Regions from separate parts of the Pilosibacter sp. NGB245 genome, predicted to be linked through region 2. Evidence: predicted binding sites of a transcription regulator. Region 2 holds the regulator's gene; the other holds the start of a gene.
The links. Region 2 encodes LexA, which represses DNA repair genes until DNA is damaged. Its sites were predicted from a motif close to CNAACANNTGTTNG; they were not measured.
Positions count from the first base shown of each region.

Region 1: the regulator LexA is predicted to act here: its motif matches at 8,308-8,321, upstream of uvrB (excinuclease ABC subunit UvrB).

Region 1 is NZ_CM171584.1:987,065-997,351, reverse strand. It holds gene ACXMYH_RS04385 (DUF5688 family protein) at 1-350, shown strand, start outside; gene ACXMYH_RS04380 (threonine/serine exporter family protein) at 399-845, opposite strand; gene ACXMYH_RS04375 (threonine/serine exporter family protein) at 842-1,618, opposite strand; gene feoB (ferrous iron transport protein B) at 1,815-3,809, opposite strand; gene ACXMYH_RS04365 (FeoA family protein) at 3,806-4,036, opposite strand; gene ACXMYH_RS04360 (IS1182 family transposase) at 4,280-5,905, shown strand; gene uvrB (excinuclease ABC subunit UvrB) at 6,175-8,166, opposite strand; gene ACXMYH_RS04350 (DUF1292 domain-containing protein) at 8,466-8,798, opposite strand; gene ACXMYH_RS04345 (cob(I)yrinic acid a,c-diamide adenosyltransferase) at 9,087-9,617, opposite strand; gene ACXMYH_RS04340 (ATP-dependent helicase) at 9,728-10,287, opposite strand, start outside.
Region 2 is NZ_CM171584.1:1,936,050-1,946,336, reverse strand. It holds partial or broken gene tnpA (IS200/IS605 family transposase) at 1-117, shown strand, start outside; gene tnpB (IS200/IS605 family element RNA-guided endonuclease TnpB) at 135-1,238, shown strand; gene ACXMYH_RS08690 (hypothetical protein) at 1,423-2,070, shown strand; gene ACXMYH_RS08685 (hypothetical protein) at 2,036-2,284, opposite strand; gene ACXMYH_RS08680 (hypothetical protein) at 2,281-2,592, opposite strand; gene tnpA (IS200/IS605 family transposase) at 3,158-3,598, shown strand; gene ACXMYH_RS08670 (RNA-guided endonuclease TnpB family protein) at 3,561-4,679, shown strand; gene ACXMYH_RS08665 (hypothetical protein) at 4,799-5,311, opposite strand; gene ACXMYH_RS08660 (GNAT family N-acetyltransferase) at 5,582-5,701, shown strand; gene lexA (transcriptional repressor LexA) at 6,098-6,715, opposite strand; gene ACXMYH_RS08650 (LysM peptidoglycan-binding domain-containing protein) at 6,983-7,297, shown strand; gene ACXMYH_RS08645 (exonuclease SbcCD subunit D) at 7,515-8,648, shown strand; gene ACXMYH_RS08640 (AAA family ATPase) at 8,645-10,287, shown strand, end outside.

The DNA of each region.
Region 1 (10,287 bases), 950 kb from region 2:
CCATCGATTTTGTTCCGGAAGACTGCCCGGTTCCGACGCTCTATGTCCTTACCAACAGTTCCGCTCACCACGGAGCCGCCTGCGTACTCTATCCGGACAAATTAAAAGACCTCGCGGATGCGTTTGGGAAAGATCTTCTCATCCTTCCCTCCAGCATCCACGAGGTCCTGATCATTGCTGATTCTGAAGCTTTTACGGAACGTGATTACCATGTCTTCTGCAATACGATCCAGAATGTCAACCGCGAGTCGATCCTGCCGGAAGACTTTCTCTCTGACCATCTGTACCGCTACCGCAGAGAAACCGACCGGATGGAGATCTACGCTGACAACTCCGAAGCTCTTTTGTAGATCCCGCCTGCCGCACGCCTCCCACAAAGCTTCCAACAAGCTCACCGCCTAATTTCTTCTCGCATGACTTCCTTCATGATAGAGATGTACGAGATTTACGACAGAATCTGTAATAAAGATCGCCAGGGCGATCGCTCCTGCGGTATGAAGTGTTGAGATCAGGTAATGCGTGGAAAGCGCCTGATCTCCCTGGATCAGATAATATACAGTCCGGTAAATCCCTGCTCCCGGAACTGTCGGAAGGATTCCCGCGATCAGGAAAACCGTCACCGGAGCTTTCTTGATCCTTGCCAGGATATGACTTAAAAATGCCATTGCAAGGATCGAAAAAAACGTTGCCTGAAGAGTGGAATGTGTCAGGTTATTGATCACCAAATACGCCCACCAGGCGAAACCGCCGGAAAATGCGGCATATGGTAAAAATCGCTTTGGAGTTTCCGTCAGGATCGAGAACATCGCGATCGCCCAGAACGCACTGAATACCTGTATGATCATAAAAGTCCTCCTTCCAGACTGCGTGCAGCGACAAGTCCTGCTCCGACTCCAAATGCTACCGCAAGTCCCACAACGATCGCCTCGAGGATCCGCGCAGAACCGGCAGCATAATCGCCGTTCAATGTATCACGAATCGCCGTCGTAAACGTCACCCCGGGGACAAGAGGCATAACAGCGCTGACAATGATCGTATCAGAATTCAGCCCCGGATAGGAATGACAGACCGTCATGGCTGAAAATGCCAGCACAAAGGCGCCAAAGGCATTAAAACAGAAATCGTTGAATTTCAGCGCCTTTCCGATCCAGGCCGCGACCGCAAGGCAGACACCGACTACGATCGATGCCAGAAAGTCTCCAAAGGATCCGCCGAACATGGGGGCAAAAAACGCCGAAACCCCAACGTACCCCAGTCCCTGTGTCAGCCAGTCATACTGGATCGTCTTCGGTGACTGGATCTCACGCAGCTGTCTCAGCGCCTCCTCCACGGTGATCTTTCCCTCACAGAAATGGCGCGACACATCATTCACCAGACAGATCCGGTTGATACTTGTACACCGGTCCGCGACACGTTTGACCCGGGTCAGCGGTTCCTTATTCGGATCGCTTAACGTGACAAAGATTCCTGTTCCATATACGATCGTCTCCGTCTGCTCATACTCGGAGCGTTTCAACATATGGTTCATAGTATCTTCCACTCTGTAGATCTCCGCGCCGCTGACAAGCATGAGCTCACCTGCCAGCACCACGGCCTCAAGCAAAGTTTTTTCGTTCATCTGTTACCCCTTTTACCCCTTCAGATTCTTGTTCCGATCCACGGTCAGTAATTTCACAGAGTCTGACATATCAGCGCAAACCTGACCGTGATTTGTTGCACTGTTCTCTTTTCACCCACTTATTCTTCTAATGACTGCTTCCTTTGAGTGCTCGTCAGAAGATGGGAGCTTCTCAATATTTTTGCTCTGTCAAAGATCACAGACGGCTTCCGATCTGGAATACGACAAATGCCGCCATCCAGGCGAGTACCAGCTGGAATACGACCATCCCCAGGGTCCATTTCCAGGACTGTGTCTCACGTTTGATCGTGGCGATCGTGGCGATACACGGTGTATAGAGAAGGCAGAATACCATCAGTGCATACGCGTTGACAGCCGTGAATCCCGTTCCCCCAAGGATTCCGGAAAGTTCTGCCATTCCTGCTGCCGAGTTGATGTTTGTGATCCCGTAGAGTACGGACATACTTGAAACAACAACCTCCTTAGCGGAAATTCCTGAGATCAGCGCTACCGCGATCTGCCAGCTTCCGAGTCCGACCGGTTTTAATACCGGCACCAGGATCTGACCGAATTTTGCAGCAAAGCTGTCCGCAACGTTTGTGATGAATCCGGTCGGTCCCACATTCATGACAAACCATAAAATGATCGATGCGAGAAAGATCGTTGTTCCTGCCTTTGTCAGATAATCCTTTACTTTCTCCCATACGTAGATCGCTACAGTTCTCAAGTTCGGGATCTTGTATTCCGGAAGCTCGATCAAAAGGGCATTTTCCGTCTTGCTGTCTGTCGTTTTATGTACGATCAGCGCAATGATGATCGCCATCGCAACTCCGACAAGGTACAGGGAATATGCCACTAACATCGCCGACTTCGGAAAAAACATATCAGCAAGGAGTACATAGATCGTCAGCCTTGCTGAACATGACATAAATGGCGTGATGAGGATCGTCTTTAAACGGTCTCTCTGGTTTTCCAACGCTCTTGTCGCCATGACTGCCGGAACCGTACAGCCAAATCCTAACAGCATCGGAAGGAACGCACGACCGGAAAGTCCGACCATTCCCATCGTCTCATTCATGACATATGCCACTCTCGCCATATATCCGCTGTCCTCAAGGAATGCAAGTGCGAGAAAAAGAATAAAAATATTCGGCAGAAATGTCAGGATTCCTCCGACTCCAGCAAGTGCACCATCAACAACAAGGGAGATCACCCAGTCGGAGGCACCCGCAGCCTGCAGCCCTGAAAGTACACTCGACGATAAAAGTTCCAGTCCCTGTTCAAAGTAACCTTTCAGGAAATCTCCGACGGTAAACGTCAGGAAAAATACAAGTGCCATGATCCCGAAAAATACCGGAATTCCAAGAACCGGATGCGTCAAAAGACGATCCACCCGATCCGTCATCTGTGATTTTTCTTCTTTGTTAAAGAGACATTCGTTGACAACCGATTCCACATAGTCATACTTTTCATTGATGATCTCTTTTTCCAGAGTTTCCGGAACGATACTCTCAAATTCGATCGGATGGTCCTTCATGACCTCCTTATCGTACTCGAGCATCTTGATCGCATGCCAGCGAAGGTTCGTCAGGTCCGGATATTTTTCACGGAGAAGATCCTCTACTCTCTGGATCCGGTCTTCGATCGTCCTGTCATAGTGAACGATCACCCCCTGCGGTCCTTCCTCATAATGATGTACCACTGCATGCATCAGAACATCGAGTCCTGTCCTCTTTCTCGCTGATACCGGAACGACCGGGATCGAGCCCAGCATCTCCGGGAGACGGTGAAGATCGATCTCCATTCCGCGCTCTTCGATGATATCCATCATGTTGAGTGCCAGAATTACTGGTTTCTTTAATTCCAGAAGCTGCAGCGTCAGATACAGATTTCGTTCCAGTGAGGACGCGTCAACGACGTTGATGATCACATCCACATCGTCCTCCTCGATACAGCGCCTTGTGACGAGTTCTTCCATTGTATAGGAAGTCAGGCTGTAGATACCCGGCGTATCGATCACATGGATCTTTCTGCCCTTATAGCTCGTCTCTCCTTCCACCCGCTCTACCGTAACGCCGGGCCAGTTTGCCACTTTTAATTTTGCACCGGTAAATGCATTGAACAAGGTTGTCTTTCCGCAGTTCGGGTTTCCCACAAAACAGACATTGATCGGTCTTTCTGTTCCACTCATGATGCCGCCTCCTCTTTAACTTCGATCCCGCCTGTGATCCGCCTTCCAAGCGCCAGACGGGTTCCGCGGACTTTGATGATCATCGTTCCGCTGTTTTTCTTGTTCATCACAAGAAGAGGAGTATTCTCATTTACACCCAGCGCCTCCAGACGCCGGTTGATCGCATCTTCCACATGAACCGATTCGACCAGGTACGTTGTGCCAATCTTTCCTTCATAAAGTTTCATCCTGTGTTCATCCTTCATTATCATAGTCGATAGCAGTCTTCCTGTCATCTGGAAATATTGTATTCTTATTGAGAATAATTGTCAATAATCGTACTCCGGTACATTCGTCCGCCCGGTGCGGACAAAGGCATGTGTGCACATATCAAAAAGGGGCTGTCGCACTAACGTGCGGCAGCTCATTTCATATTTCCAACACAAAACGCCGAGCTTCGAAAAGCCCGGCGTTCGTGGTATAATCAGTTTATGCGACTAAACAAAATAATACAGAGAGATTATACCTCTTTTTCTCTGTATTATCAAATCAAACTTCCGCTGGATTTAGAGATTTCTATTCCATCTGATGATCCGGTTCGTCTGGTAAGTGCCTTTGTGGAGGAAATGGACCTTTCTGAACTGTATAAAACTTACAGCAGGATCAGAAAAAATCAGGCAACGCCGCGTCAGATGCTGAAACTCGTCATCTATGCAGCAATGAATCGAATCTACTCAAGCAGGGATATCCAAAAGGCATGCAAACGGGATATCAACTTTATGTACCTCCTGGAAGGAATGCCGGCTCCTGACCATGCAACGATCGCGCGTTTTATCTCCCTGCATTTTTCGGCTTGTGCAAAGGTACTGCTTGCCCAAATGTCAGATCTGCTCTATCTTCTTGGTGAGATCTCAGGAAAGACCATTTTTATTGATGGCACCAAGATCGAGTCTGCAGCCAATAAATATACCTTTGTATGGAAACGGGCTATTACGAAAAATCAGGCCCGGTTATACACAAAACTATCTTCTTTTGTGGCTGAATGCGAAGAACTCTATGGAATCAGGACCGTATACCATGACCGGATATCCATCCACACATTAAAACGGTTAAAGAAGCAGTTGTGCCGCATAAAAGTGCAGGAGGGAATTGTGTTTGTACATGGAATCGGGCGTAGAAAAACACAATTACAGAAATCTCTGGAACAGCTGGATCAATATCTGGAGAAACTAAAGGAATATACAAAAAAGCTGTATACGCTTGGGGATAGAAACAGCTATTCCAAAACAGACCCTGACGCAACCTTCATGAGAATGAAAGAGGACGCGATGCTGAATGGACAGTTAAAGCCTGCTTATAACATTCAGCATGGAGTGGATTCCGAATACATCACATGGATCGATATCAGCCCGCACCCTACCGATACACGTACCCTGATCCCGTTTTTGAAAGACATGGAGAATCACCTGGGATTTAAGTATTCAGAAGTCGTTGCAGATGCCGGGTACGAAAGTGAAGAGAACTATCTTTTCATTGAGGAAAACGGACAGACCGCCTATATAAAGCCGCAGAACTATGAGATTTCGAAGACCCGAAAATACAAAAAAGACATCAGTAGAAGGGAAAACATGGAGTACCATGCAGACAGAGACAGCTACATCTGCCTCAACGGAAGGGAACTAACTGTCACAAATGAACGCAGAAGTAAAACAACTAGCGGATATGTCAGTGTAAAAACTTATTACAGAAGCCCAGACTGCACTGGTTGTCCTTATAAAACGGAATGTATCAAGGGAAACAACTGCAAAACACCTATGGAAAAGCGCAATAAAGTGCTGATGGTTTCAAAAACAATGAGCCAGAAACGCGCAGAAGATCTGGAACGGATCACAAGTGAGTATGGAACGATGCTCCGTATGAATCGCAGTATTCAGGCAGAAGGTTCTTTTGCTGACGTAAAAGAGGACATGAATTTTCGAAGATATCTGTATCGTGGAAAGGCAAATGCACTGGCAGAGAGCATCCTTCTGGCGATGGGACGAAATATCAATAAGCTTCATTGCAAGATTCAGACCGGAAGAACGGGAAGTTATCTTTTTCCATTAAAAAGGGCATAGATTTTGATAGTTGAAAACAAAACAGCCTGAAATAAGGCATGCCGAAAGGGATGCCTGGGAATGAACTGCGTTTATAAAGAATGGCATCGAAAACGTGACCGATTTCGATGCCATTTGGGCATAAAGCAGGGCTGCCGCCCAGCAAAAAATATTTGCTAATGCGACAGCCCCCTTTTTCCTTTTTTATAGCAGTCACATACCTTCGTCTGTAAAATCCTTCCACAACATTTCCCCGGAATACAAAATATTTCTTCTTCCTGCTGTGCGTTCTAATGATCCTCCAGTTCCAGCAGCATCTGTTTCACTTCCTTCATCCGGTCACGCAGCTTAGCTGCTTCCTCAAAGTTCAGTTCCGCTGCCGCCTGGCGCATCTTCTTTGTAAGTTCCTTTACAAGTTTCTCCAGTTCCCTTGCATCCATAGACTCCGGATCTTTCTTAAATTCTTCCTCATTCGCGCTGACTGCCTTTGAAATCGCGATCAGATCACGGACTGCTTTTTTGATCGTCTGCGGGGTAATTCCATGTTCCTCATTGTACTTCTGCTGGATCTCCCGGCGGCGATTCGTCTCGTCGATGGCGGCCCGCATGGAATCTGTGATCGTATCTGCATACATGATGACATGACCTTCCGCGTTTCTGGCCGCACGCCCGATCGTCTGGATCAGGGATGTCTCTGAACGAAGAAATCCTTCTTTATCCGCATCCAGGATCGCAACAAGCGTGATCTCCGGGATATCGAGTCCCTCTCTGAGAAGGTTAATTCCAACAAGGACATCAAAGACGTCCAGACGCATATCCCGGATGATCTCCGCACGCTCCAGCGTATCAATATCCGAGTGCAGATATTTTACACGAATTCCGGCTTCCCTGATATAATCCGTCAGGTCCTCCGCCATACGCTTTGTGAGCGTCGTGATGAGAACTTTATTGTGCTTTTCCACTTCTTTATTGATCTCGCCCACCAGATCATCGATCTGTCCTTCCACCGGACGGACAGAGATTTCCGGGTCCAGAAGCCCTGTCGGGCGGATGATCTGCTCCGCACGCAGGAGTTCATGTTCCGCCTCATAAGTGGACGGCGTCGCCGACACGAACATCATCTGGTTGATATGTGTCTCAAACTCCTCAAAATTCAGCGGACGGTTATCAAGTGCGGACGGCAGACGGAAGCCATAATCCACCAGTGTCTTTTTTCGCGATCGGTCACCAAAATACATGCCGCGGACCTGCGGAAGCGTAATATGGGACTCGTCCACGATGATCAGAAAATCATCCGGAAAATAGTCGAGCAGCGTGCACGGCGGCTGCCCCGGTGCGGAACCCACGAGATGGCGGGAATAGTTCTCGATCCCGGAGCAGAATCCAGTCTCCCTCATCATCTCCACGTCAAAGTTTGTCCGCTCAGCGATCCTCTGTGCCTCCAGAAGCTTATCCTCACTTTTAAAGAAGGTTACCTGCTCCTTCATCTCTGCAAGAATATTCTCAGTCGCACGCATCATCTTTTCCTTCGGAACGACATAGTGGGATGCCGGGAAGATCGCCACATGTTCCAACTGTGCCTTCACCTCTCCGGTCAGCGCCTCGATCTCTATGATCCGGTCCACCTCGTCCCCGAAGAACTCGATCCTGTACGCCTCACTTCCGGAGTATGCCGGAAATACTTCCAGCACATCTCCTCGCACACGGAAACTTCCTCGTTTAAAATCCATCTCATTTCTTGTATACTGGATATCGATCAGTTTGTGGATCACTTCATCTCTGTCTTTTTCCATTCCAGGGCGCAGCGAGATCACCATGTTCTTATAATCGATCGGGCTTCCCAGACCATAGATACACGATACCGAAGCTACAATGATCACATCATTCCGCTCAGAAAGGGCCGCTGTCGCAGAATGACGCAGCTTATCGATCTCATCGTTGATCGCGGAGTCCTTTTCAATATAAGTATCCGTCGACGGCACATAGGCCTCCGGCTGATAGTAGTCGTAATAGGATACAAAATATTCCACCGCATTATTTGGGAAAAACTCCTTCATCTCCGAATAAAGCTGTGCTGCCAGCGTCTTATTGTGCGCGATCACAAGTGTTGGTTTATTCAACTGCTGGATCACGTTCGCCATCGTAAATGTTTTACCGGATCCAGTCACACCGAGCAGTGTCTCAAACTGATTGCCTTCCCTGAAGCCTTTTACCAGCTGTTCGATTGCCTGCGGCTGGTCACCGGTCGGCTGATATTCTGATACAAGTTCAAAATGATCCATGGTTTCCTCCTGATTCGGTCTATTTCATCTTTTTTAGTTTCATGCTTCTTTCATATTATTCCGGTCTCGCATCCTGGAATTAAAAATATATTTAACTGCTTTTAAGTATACCATGTCTATATAGAAATGTACAGTTATTTTCGAACTTATGTTCTATTTCTCATTTGCTCCCGCTATCCTACGCCCCGCACGTATATTGCACGTAAAAAGGCGGCGTCCCCATTCTCCCTCTATCGGAAGTCGGAAACGCCGCCTTAGCGGTTCATATTATGGGAAACTGCTGTTTCTCATTTTTTAAATCAGTCGTCCAGCTCGTCCTCGCCTACAATCTCGTCGTACTCTTCAGTGTCGAGAAGTTCATCGAACGCATCAGCAACGATCTCGTACTCCTCGTCGCTCTCGATGTTCTGGATATCCGGAGTTCCATTGATCTCTGTGTAGCGGTATAAGTATACCTCGCCATCCTCAGCCTCATTTCCGTCTAACGGAAGAAGCGCGATATATTCCTTATCAGCCGCCTCAAAGATCGTAAGGACCACGCACTCTAACTCGGTTCCGTCATCCAGTGTCAGAGTCACGGTCATCTCCTCATCGTTTGCAGCATCCTGATTCATATTTTTGTCCTTTGCCATAATCTCAAATTCCTCTCATTTCCGGCATCCTGCCGTTTCTTGCAGCGGTTCTTTTCTGTCACGGCTGCCATTTTTTATAGGATACCAGTAAACTGCCATAAAATCAATAGAAAGAATTGCTACTTTTAAAAAGAAGCGGTCAGTACGTTACTGTACACGGTAGGAATTTTCTGAACTGAAAATTCCGTACAATACAGTTGTGACAGCAGATTTTGCCGATTCGGAATGCGAAGCATCGGCAAAATCCTGTTACAGTGCGCGGGCATGGAGTGCCCGTGTACTGTAACGTCAGTACTCAACTCCCCGTCTCGCCATGATCCCGCGGTCAAACGGATGCTTTCTCTTACAGATCTCCGAGACATAATCCGCTGCCGCGATCAGCTTCTCCGACGGATCTCTCCCAGTGAGAACGATCTCCAGCCCGTCCGTCTGATCTCTTCCGGGGCGGTTTTCAAGAAATTCCAGGACATCGCGTTCCGGAACCATCCCGTAATTTACAGCCGCCATGATCTCATCAAACACCACCAGATCCGCATGTTCCGCGAGTTTCACCGCTTCGCCAAACAGCTCTCTGTGGTATGCCGCACATTCCCTTTTCGTCTCTTCATCCATCGACCGGACAAAGCCAAATGTTTTCCGGCACGGGATCAGCGTAACCTCCGGGATTTTCTTTAAAATTTCCACTTCCCCGGAATTGTCCGTCTTTAAAAATCTCGCGATCACCACGCGTTTTCCGCATCCTGCCGCCCGGACGGCCAGTCCGACCGCCGCGCTCGTTTTTCCTTTTCCATCTCCGCAGTAAATATGAACAAGTCCCATGTTTCTCCTCGCTTTTTAAAACAGAGTGCAAAGTGCAGTAATTCCGTGAGGAATTTGTCAACTTGCTCTGACCAGAATTGCTCACCAGGTCCCACGTACATTCGACTTGATCACAGTCCTGCTTCCTCCACAAACCGGGAAACATCCGTCTTCCTGTGATACCGCTCCTTCACCGCCGCTACATGAAGCCGGTCCTTCGCACGTGTCAGGGCGACATAGAACAGCCGTCTCTCCTCCTCGATATCCGCCGGCAGACCCGCTTTATGGTGTGGAACGATCCCCTCATTCGCATCAACCACAAAGACGACCGGATATTCCAGTCCCTTTGCACTGTGCATCGTTGACAGAGTCACGCGGTCTTTCGTCTCCTCGCGCTCTTCCTGATTCTGCTTCTTTAATTCTTCCTCATACCGGGCCGCATGTTCCTTCCACTCCACAAAGGTTGCAAATTCCGCCGCGCTCTCCGCGAGCTTATCTGCCGTCTCGAAAAGTTCCTCCGGCTTCATTCGCCTGAATTCTGCATAGGACCGCAGATAGTCATCGTATCCGATCGCCTTCCGGATATAGTTGACTGCCGCCACAGGCTTTAACGGCGCCATTGCGCGAAGATCCGCCTCCAGGTCACAGATCCGCTCCTCCATCCAGTCCCTATCCTGGTAAAAGGATTTCA
Region 2 (10,287 bases):
TATCTACGAAAACATTTCTGGAAAGAACATACTTTTTGGACGGACGGATATTTTGTCTGCAGTGTAGGAAATGTATCAGAAGAGATGTTGAGAAAATATATAGAAAATCAAGGGTAGGAAGGTGGCGACAGTGGGTGTTAAAAGCATATAAATACAGGATATATCCTAATAGCGAACAAAGAATTCAGATTGCAAAAACATTTGGCTGTTGCCGTTTTGTTTACAATCAGACATTGGCATATCGGAAAGAAATATACGAGAAAGAGAAAAAGTCAGTTAGTAAAACGGATTGTAATAATTACTGTAACAGAGAATTAAAGAAAGACTATGAATGGTTAAAAGAAATAGATAAATTTGCTCTGACCAACGCAATCTATCACATGGACGCTGCATATCAAAAATTTTTTAAGGAACATGCAGGATATCCGAAATTCAAGAGCAAACACGATAACCATAAATCATACACAACAAACTTCACAAATGGAAATATAGCGGTAGATTTTGAGACAGGGAAGATAAAATTGCCAAAATTAAAAGCGGTAAAAGCAAGGTTACACAGGGAATATCGTGGGCAGATTAAGTCAGCGACCGTTTCGCAGGTTTCCAGTGGAAAATACTATGTGTCCATACTTGTAGAAACGGAGCATAAGGAACTGGCACATACAAATCATAACATAGGAATCGATTTAGGACTTAAAGATTTATGTATTACTTCCGATGGGAAGGTATATGAGAATCAAAAAATTATAAAAAAATACGAGAAACAGCTTGTAAAGCTGCAAAGGCAACTGTCACATAAAGGAAAGAGAAGTAAGAACTATTATAAAACAAAGAAAAAGATAGCAATATGCCATGAGAAAATAAGGAATATGAGAAAAGATTATCTGCATAAAGTTTCACATGAGATTATCAGCGAAAACCAAGTGATAGTTTCAGAGAATTTACAGATAAAAAACATGGTAAAAAATCATCATCTGGCAAAAGCCATAAGTGATGCATCATGGTATGAGCTGACAAGACAGTTAGAGTATAAGGCAAAATGGAATGGCAGGAAATACATCAAAATAGATACATTTTATGCCAGTAGTCAATTATGTTCTGTTTGCGGGTATCAGAATCCAGATACAAAAGATTTGTCAGTGAGGACATGGATATGCCCGAAATGCGGAGCAGAACATGACAGGGATATCAATGCCGCGAAAAATATACTGACAGAAGGATTAAGACAAATAGCATAAAGAAATATATAGGGCAGGGACTGCCCAAATTAACGCCTGTGGAGATAGTAGGTTACGAGGTCGATGAAGCAGGAAGCCCATTGGCTTAAGACAATGGGTAGTTCACCCAGAGGTTCAATGCAGTCTTTCCTGTGCAGTGATATAACTGTCGTATCAGGGATATTACGGGAAAGGAGAAAGCACAATGGATGAAACCGCAAAGAGAATTACAAAGCGAATGAGTCCGAAGGAAAACGGAAAGAGACGGAAGGAAGAATGTTCCGTTTTTCTGTCGCACCGTAAGAGAGAATCGCTATGGGAAAGGATTTCCATATGGAGAGAAGACATTGTCTGCATTTATCAGAGACTGAGGTACGGATACTGTTACCGTGACACCTGGTCGATCGACCAATGGTTCCTTACGGTTGTTTCGAACATGATCCATGACCTTCGTGTTAACAGTCATGGCTACCCCGGCTCCTTTAAAGGAGCGGAAGAAGAAAACATCCGGAAATGGGACCGTATTCTGGGAAGAATGGAATTTCTGTTCCGGGAAGCAAATGAGGGCACGTGCAGAAAGAAAAATCCGTATGAGAAAGAACATGACCTGGCACGGGAAGAATTCACGGCAAAATACGGCATGTTCGGAGAGAAACTGAAAACGGAAGAGGAGATTGCAAGGGAAAAGCGGGAGCATACGCATCGTCTGTATACGATGAGCGATGTTCCGAAATATGCGGAGATATCGGAAAAGTGGCTGGCGGCCGAGGGAGAACTGCGTGAGTACCGGGACCGGTGCCTGAAGCAGGGCATGGAGCTTATGACGAAATATTTTTGGAACCTGTGGGATTGATAGGCATGGACGGGTAAAAAAGCGGCGGGGAGTCGAAGGAGGATTCCCTGCCGCTTCTGTCGTGGGCTTTCTGTTTCTTCCGGTTGTATGCCCTGCCGTTCGGCATGGTCCGCGTTGCCGGGTTCAGGATGCCCCAGGTGGAACGCCGTAAGGAATGGTATGCTTTTTGTGCTTTCTTAGTCTGTTTGCTGATCGGGACAAATGATTTCTTCATGCAGCACCTCGATTCTGTTCCAGTGTTTCCATGATGCCGTTGCAGAATTCCATGTAATCGTTGTGCCCGAAAAGAAGCATCTTGTTGCGTAAGGACTCCATGGATTTCTCAAATTCCGCCGTATCTTTCTTTCTGACTTTGCAGAGAATGATACGGTACGGGGAATCGTCCCGTGAGAATTCGTTTCCTAACCGCACGGAAACATGGTTCTGCGCGAGCAGGGAATCCGCAAGATAGTCCTTGTGGTCGATGTACATATATGGGACGGACAGGATGGACAGGCCGTCCAGTCTCAGAAAATTTTTCATAGGCTCCTCCTTTGTGATAGCTGTCTGTAAGGAAAAGGCTGCGAAATTCACATTCCGCAGCCGTGGTGCCTGAAACCGTACCCCGGCACCAGCGTGATCGCTCACGGGTTTTCTACAGGGGGATTATTTACCATTGATATTTGCTGAATTAGCGTACCATGAACCGAAAGATACAACGGATAAAAAATAACAAAACAATCCATGTCACTGAACGTTAACAATCCCATCTGCATTTTTAAAGACCCTGTACGGAAAATTCTTTAACAAGAATCAGCAAGAATTCTCCCACCTCTATAGGTGGTGAGATGAATTGCCATCTCTTGCATAGTGTGATAGTTGGTATGTAGATATCAGATTATTGCACATAGCTGTGCTGTGTATTGTAAACTTCTCATATATTGATTTTTGTAGTCGTGCTATATCATCAATTCTGCATAAAATGAATAAGCCTGAAGGAAAAATAGATTGCAGATCAAACAGAACAAATGTTCTGAAATGTAATAGACAAATGATCTCATTTGTGATATAATTAAATCAGTCGAAATAAAAAGAAAGGCTGATAAATATGAGAGAACTTGACAATAATGCACATTCAGTATTTTTACTCTGTTATCATCTGATCCTGGTCGTAAAGTACCGGAAAAAGGTCCTGAATGATCCGATCTCGGATCGCGCACGAGAAATCTTTGAATACATTGCGCCCAAATATCATATCACCCTGGAAGAGTGGAATCACGATGAGGACCATGTCCATATCATGTTCCGTGCCCATCCGAAGTCGGAACTCAGTAAATTTATCAATGCCTATAAAAGTGCCAGCAGCCGTCTGATCAAAAAAGAGTATCCGGAGATCCGGCAGAAGCTCTGGAAGGAAATGTTCTGGAGTCAGAGCTTCTGCCTCCTGAGTGCCGGCGGAGCTCCGATCGAAGTGATCCGTCAGTACATCGAGACACAGGGGGAGAAAAAATATGAACGTAGTATACCGGTTTCGGATCTATCCCAATAAAATACAACAGGAACTGTTTGCAAAAACATTTGGATGTGTCAGGTTCGTATATAACCGGATGCTGTCAGAAAAGAAGGAATGCTATGAAAAGACCGGAAAAAATCTAAAGGTCACTCCGGCAAAATATAAGGCAGAATTTCCATGGCTAAAAGAAGTGGACAGCCTTGCTCTGTGCAATGCCCAGCTGCACCTACAGATTGCATATAAAAACTTTTTCAGGGATCCATCGTTTGGTTTTCCGAGATTCAAGTCAAAAAAGAATCCTGTTAAAAGCTATACCACAAACAGTGTCAATGGAAATATCCTGTTAAAAGATGGGAAACTGAAGCTCCCCAAAACTGGCTGGATCCGGATCCGGCAGCATCGTAAGATCCGAGAAGATGCCTGCCTGAAAGGTGCATCCGTCTGTCTGGAAGCTGATGGGCGGTATTATGTTTCTCTTCTGTATTTTTGTGAAGAAAAGCCAGTGGAAATAAGGAACATAAGGCAGGCCGTCGGACTCGATTTTTCCATGAAAGAACTATATGTAGATTCCAATGGAAAACATGCAGGTTATCCGCACTATTTCAGAAACAGCCAGGAAAAACTGGCGAAAGCGCAGAGAAAACTGAGCCATTGCCGGAAGGGAAGCAATCGTTATAAAAAACAACAGAAAAAAGTGGCGCGGATCCATACACATATCGCTCACCAGAGAAAAGATTATCTGCATAAAGAATCAAGAAAGATAACCAATTTCTATGATATCGTATGTATCGAAGATCTGGATCTGAAGACGATGAGCGGGGAACATCATTTTGGAAAAAATGTTCATGACAACGGCTGGAGAATGTTCACAGATTTTTTGCAGTATAAACTGGAACGGGAAGGGAAGAAACTTGTCCGCATCGACCGCTGGTATCCAAGTTCCAGAACATGCAGCTGTTGTGGAAAAATAAAACATGATCTGAAACTGGAAGATCGGGTATATCTTTGCAGCTGCGGAAACCGGATGGACCGTGATGAAAATGCGGCGGTCAACGTCTGCCGGGAAGGCCTGAGAATATCCGGGATCATATTAGAAAAAAGCGAAAAAGCATCATAAAAATATATCAGACAAAAAGAACCGTGGGACACACGGGGATCGCTCGTGAATGCTTTGCCCAACGGGGTAATCGAACGAGAAGCCCCCACTTCAAGCGTGAGCTAAGTGGTGGGAGTATGTCACATGTCCGCTTCAAACAGGAACGTCTGATTGTACTGATCAAGGGCAATCTGCATTTCCATGATTTCGCCGGAGATATGTTCGTAATCCTGTTTTACCAGTTCTGGATCGTAATTGGTATAGCGATACTCAGGAACGGCATTCCTGGAGCTGAATGCATGGGAAGATTCCCTCATTTTCGGAAGGCATTTCCGCATGGTGTCCAGGGTCGCTTTGCGGGAGTTGAGCTGTGCCATCCTTACCAGAATGCTGTCGACGCTCATTTCCGTATCGCCTACCATGATCTTTGCTGTTGCGTTGGCCAGGTTCAGGGCGTGCTTGATAATAACGGTTTTTCGATCAATTTCTTTCAACGTCTCGGAAACGGCGGAGTAGTCATACTCCGGAATGACCGGTTCCTCGCTGACGGCGGCAACGTATGTACGGGATGTCGCTTCCTTGGCTTCCCAGTAGGACTTTTCGTCCGCCAGGCTTTTGAGCAGTTTATTGGCATAAGCCGAAGTCATTTTCATGATGTATTCGCCTCCTTCGCATCAATTCCTTATGACACGATTATAAGGCGAGAGAGGGAAGATGTCATTGAACCCTTGGTTTAAAGAAACCCATAAAAGAGGAATATCCCCGTCAATGACGAGGATATTTTCAATGCTGGTATGTAACAGTCTGCTGAGAATGATAAAGTTGTTCAGGCTTGGAAGTGATTTCCCGGCGATCCACTTATAGATTGCCTGCGGGTTCTCAAAGCCGAACGCACCCTGGATCTCGCGATTGGATGCTGCGGATTGCGACCATATCGTAAGAATGAATATGAGATCGGGTTTCATCTGCTTCCGCAATTCTGGAGAAAAGGCTACGCAGTGGAAGCTGCATCGGCTGTCATCAACTACGCGTTTTCCATTTAGAAAGCAGACGCACTGTTTGCAGGACATAATCCTCATAATACTGAATCTGCAAAGGTTTTGCGTAAGCTGGGTTTTCACTATATTGGTGACGAATTTTACGAACCAACCGGCTTATATCATCCGTCCTATGAATTAAAGCAAAAACATTAGAATCGCAGATTCTGGTTTGCCGAGCTCTATAGGAGTAAATGATACATTGGAAAATCATGAAATAATATTTAACCCGACAAACGGCTGCATCTCATTTCGGGCATAAGATATTTCGACTGGTATTCTCGAAATAGGGAAAGGGACAACAGCGCAAGAGCACAGCCTGGAAGATATGAAAAAATCTCCGACAGTTCCACTGCAAAAACACAGCGGACTGCCGGGGATTTTTCTTTTGTTATAAACAAATCAACTCATCATGCGGAAAAGACCGATGACTTTACCGAGGATCTCTACGTGATCCAGGATGATCGGGTCCATCGTGGAGTTTTCTGGCTGGAGACGGAAGTGACCGTTCTCTTTGTAGAACGTTTTTACGGTCGCGGAGTCATCAACGAGCGCAACGACTTTATCGCCGTTCTCGGCGTCCGGCTGCTTTGCAACGATGACTTTATCACCGCTGTAGATCCCTGCTTCGATCATACTGTTTCCTTTTACCTTTAACATAAATACTTCTTTATTCGGGAGCATTTCGGCAGGGATCGGAAGATAATCTTCGATATTCTGCTCCGCGAGGATCGGAGTTCCGGCGGCGACCGTACCGATCACCGGCACATTTACAACTTCACGTCTTGTAAGAGCGAAATCATCATCGAGAATCTCGATAGTTCTCGGCTTCGTCGGATCCCGGCGGATATATCCGTTCTTCTCCAGGGATTCCAGGTGGGAGTGGACCGAGGAGGTGGATTTCAAGTGAACCGCCTCACAGATCTCGCGCACAGCCGGCGGATATCCTTTCTTTAAGATCATTTCTTTTATATATTCAAGTATTTCTTTCTGCTTATCAGTAATTTTTCCCTGACTCATGAGACCCCTCCTTTTATTCGTCACGGCGATTAGGAAAATGGCAACCGCGCATACACGGGGAGACATTTGACGACCGCTGTAATAATCTGCAAAAGAATATTTCTTCTCTGCATACATAGTATCATAAACTGCGAAAAAAAGCAAACTTTTGTTCGAAAAAATGGAGAAAAAGAATTGACAAACATATGTTCGCGTGATAGAATCTAAACCAGAACAGATGTTCCCGAACATGAGTTTGCACTTACTGAATACAGAGGAGGAACCAATATGAAGAAGTATTTGATCGCTCTTGTGATGATCGTGATGATCATGTCCTGCTTTTTTGGAAAGACCCTGGTTATGGCGAATGAAGACGAGGATGATGCCGTCTATAACCGCTATTATACGACGATCGAGGTGGAAAAAGGTGATACCCTCTGGTCTGTTGCAAAAACTTATTATCATCATTCCGGTATGTCCGTGCGGGAATATGTATATGAGCTGAAACTGATCAACGGAATGGTTTCTGACGAACTCCGTGCCGGTGATATGATCTCCGTGGAGTATTATGCGGAGACGCCGGGAAACCCGTATATAAAGTGATGATATAAGACAGAAAGATACAGAAGAGAGGATGCGGAGAGAAAGACTCTCCGGGCTGCAAACGAGATCCTTTGGGCAGAATGATGTCCGGGGATCTTGTTCTTTCTCCGGGATACTTGCATTCCAGCTGACCGGCGGCCAAAAGTTCCTTGCTTGCTATTGCCGGGATAAAACGGTACAATAGGAGGAGCAGAAGAGAGAGCAATAGGAGGAACCAATGAAATTATTCCATTTATCGGACCTTCATATCGGAAAGAGAGTCAATGAGTTTTCGATGATCGAAGACCAGAAATATATTCTTAAAAGAATTCTTGATCTGGCGGAAGAAGAAAAGCCGGACGGGATCATCCTGGCCGGTGATATTTATGACAAGCAGATCCCGTCCGCGGAGGCGGTCCAGGTGTTCGACGAATTTATCACAAGGCTTGCCGGGAGAGCGATTCCTGTTTTTATTATCAGCGGGAACCATGATTCGGCGGAACGGCTGGCTTTCGGCGGAAGACTGTTGAACAGCCGGGGGATCTACCTTTCGCCTGTATATGATGGGAGTGTCACGAAGATTCCGCTGAAGGATCAATACGGAACAGTCTGGATCCACCTGCTCCCGTTTATCCGCCCTTCGACTGTGCGGCATGTATTTGAGAATGAGGCGGATCTGGTAACGGATGTCCAGACTGCGGCGGAGACGGTGATCCGCCATATGGAGATCGATCTGAAGGATAGAAACATCCTTGTCGCACACCAGTTTGTCACGGGAGCTTCCAGGTGCGAGTCGGAGGATGTTCAGGTCGGTGGTCTCGACAACATTGACGCAGCGGTCTTTACACCGTTTGATTATACAGCACTTGGACATATCCACAGTCCCCAAAACGTAGGAACTGACCGGGTTCGCTATTGCGGGACTCCCTTAAAATATTCATTTTCGGAGGTGGACCAGGAGAAATCAATTACAGTCGTGGAGTTGGAGAAAAAAGGAACAGTAAGGACCAGCCTGCTGCCGTTAAAACCTCTCCGGGATATGAGGAAGCTCCGGGGCACTTATCTGGAACTTACCGACCGTTCTTTTTACAGAGATATGAACCGTGAAGATTATATCCAGGTGACCTTGACGGACGAGGATGATGTGCCGGACGGTCTTCAGAAACTGCGTGTGATCTACCCGAATATCATGCAGCTTTTGTATGACAATCAGAGGACAAAAACCACTCAGGAGGTCGATGCAGCGCAGGCCGTAGAAAAAAAGACAGAGATCGAACTGTTTTATGAGTTCTATGAACTTCAGAATAATCAGCCTATGACGAAACAGCAGAAGAATTTTGCAGAGCAATTGATCCGGGAGATAAAAGAATGAAACCTGAAAAACTGGTGATCAGTGCCTTCGGCCCATACGCGGGGGAGAACACGATCGATTTTGAACAACTTGGAGAACACGGTCTTTACCTGATCACGGGAGATACCGGCGCCGGTAAGACGACGATCTTTGATGCGATCACATTTGCCCTGTACGGTGAGGCAAGCGGAACTGTGCGGGAAGCCGGAATGTTCCGGAGCAAATATGCGAAAGCAGAGACGGAGACGTTTGTGGAGCTGACTTTCGCCTATCAGGGAAAAGAATATATCGTCAGAAGAAATCCGGAATATGAATGCCCGAAAAAGCGAGGAACCGGATTTACAACGAAAAAAGCGGATGCGGAACTGATCTATCCCGACGGACGTCAGCCAGTGGCAAAGATGGGCGCGGTCACAAAGGCTGTGACGGAGCTGATGGGTCTCGACTATAAACAGTTTACTCAGATTGCGATGATCGCCCAGGGGGATTTCCAGAAACTTCTGATCGCAGGGACTGCGGAACGCGGAGAAATCTTCCGTCAGATCTTTCACACGGAGATCTTTCAGGAGATCCAGTGGCGTCTGCGGGACGAGGAAAAGCGCAGACGAAAAGATTATGATGATCTGCGCCGGAGCATTACCCAGTACCTGGAGGATGCCTGCTTTGAGGAAGATCCGGCGGCGGAACAGGAATTTAATTCCTTAAAAAAGGTACACTTTGAAGGAAAAACAATGCGGGGGATCGAGCTGCTGCGCAGTGAGACAGAAAAAGAAAAGGTACATCTGGAAACGCTGGATGGATCTGTGCAGAGCCTGGAAAAGCAGATCCGCGCGGTAAATGAAAAAAAGGGAAAGGCGGCCCAGATCAGACGGATCGAGGCAGAACTGGAGAATAAAAAACAGGAACGGGAACGACTGAATCCGGAGTATGAAGCGGTCCTTGCAGAATGGAAAAAAGTGGAGAAAAAGTCGGAGCTTCGCGAAGAACTGGCAAAGAAAGTTCAGAAACTGGAACTGGATAGTCAGAGATTTCTGGAACTGGATCAGAAAAGAGGAGAAGCGGCTGGGAAAGAACAGACACTTTTGAGCGTTCAGACAGATAGAAAGTCGATGCAGGAACAGACGGATCTTCTGCAAACAGAACTGGAGAACCGGTCTGGGGACAGAGAGAAGATTTCCAGAGCACCGGTGGAGAAAGAGCAGCTGTCAAATGCGAAAGAAGCACTTTTGCGACAGAAAAAGGAACTGGAAGAACACCTGGAGCGGCTTGAGTCGACTTACAGGGAATTGAAAGATGTGCAGAAAGAGTACGCAATCTCGATTTCCCTGCGTGATGAGAGCCGCATACGGTATGGACACCTGGAAACACTGTTTCTGAATGCCCAGGCCGGCATTCTTGCACAGGATCTGGAGGAAGGAATCCCCTGTCCGGTATGCGGTTCCTGTCATCACCCGGCTCCTGCTGAGCTTGCAGAAGAGATCCCGGATCAGGAAGAACTGAAACTAAGGAAGAAGGAAGCTGAACGGGCAGGAGTGAAGTCTGAGAGGCTGAGCGAGAGAGCCGGAAACTTAAAAGAAAATCTGGATCTCGAGATAAAGAGGATAGTGGAGCTTCCTGCCGTTTTGAAAGCAGACCTGTATAACAGGATATCAGAGATATC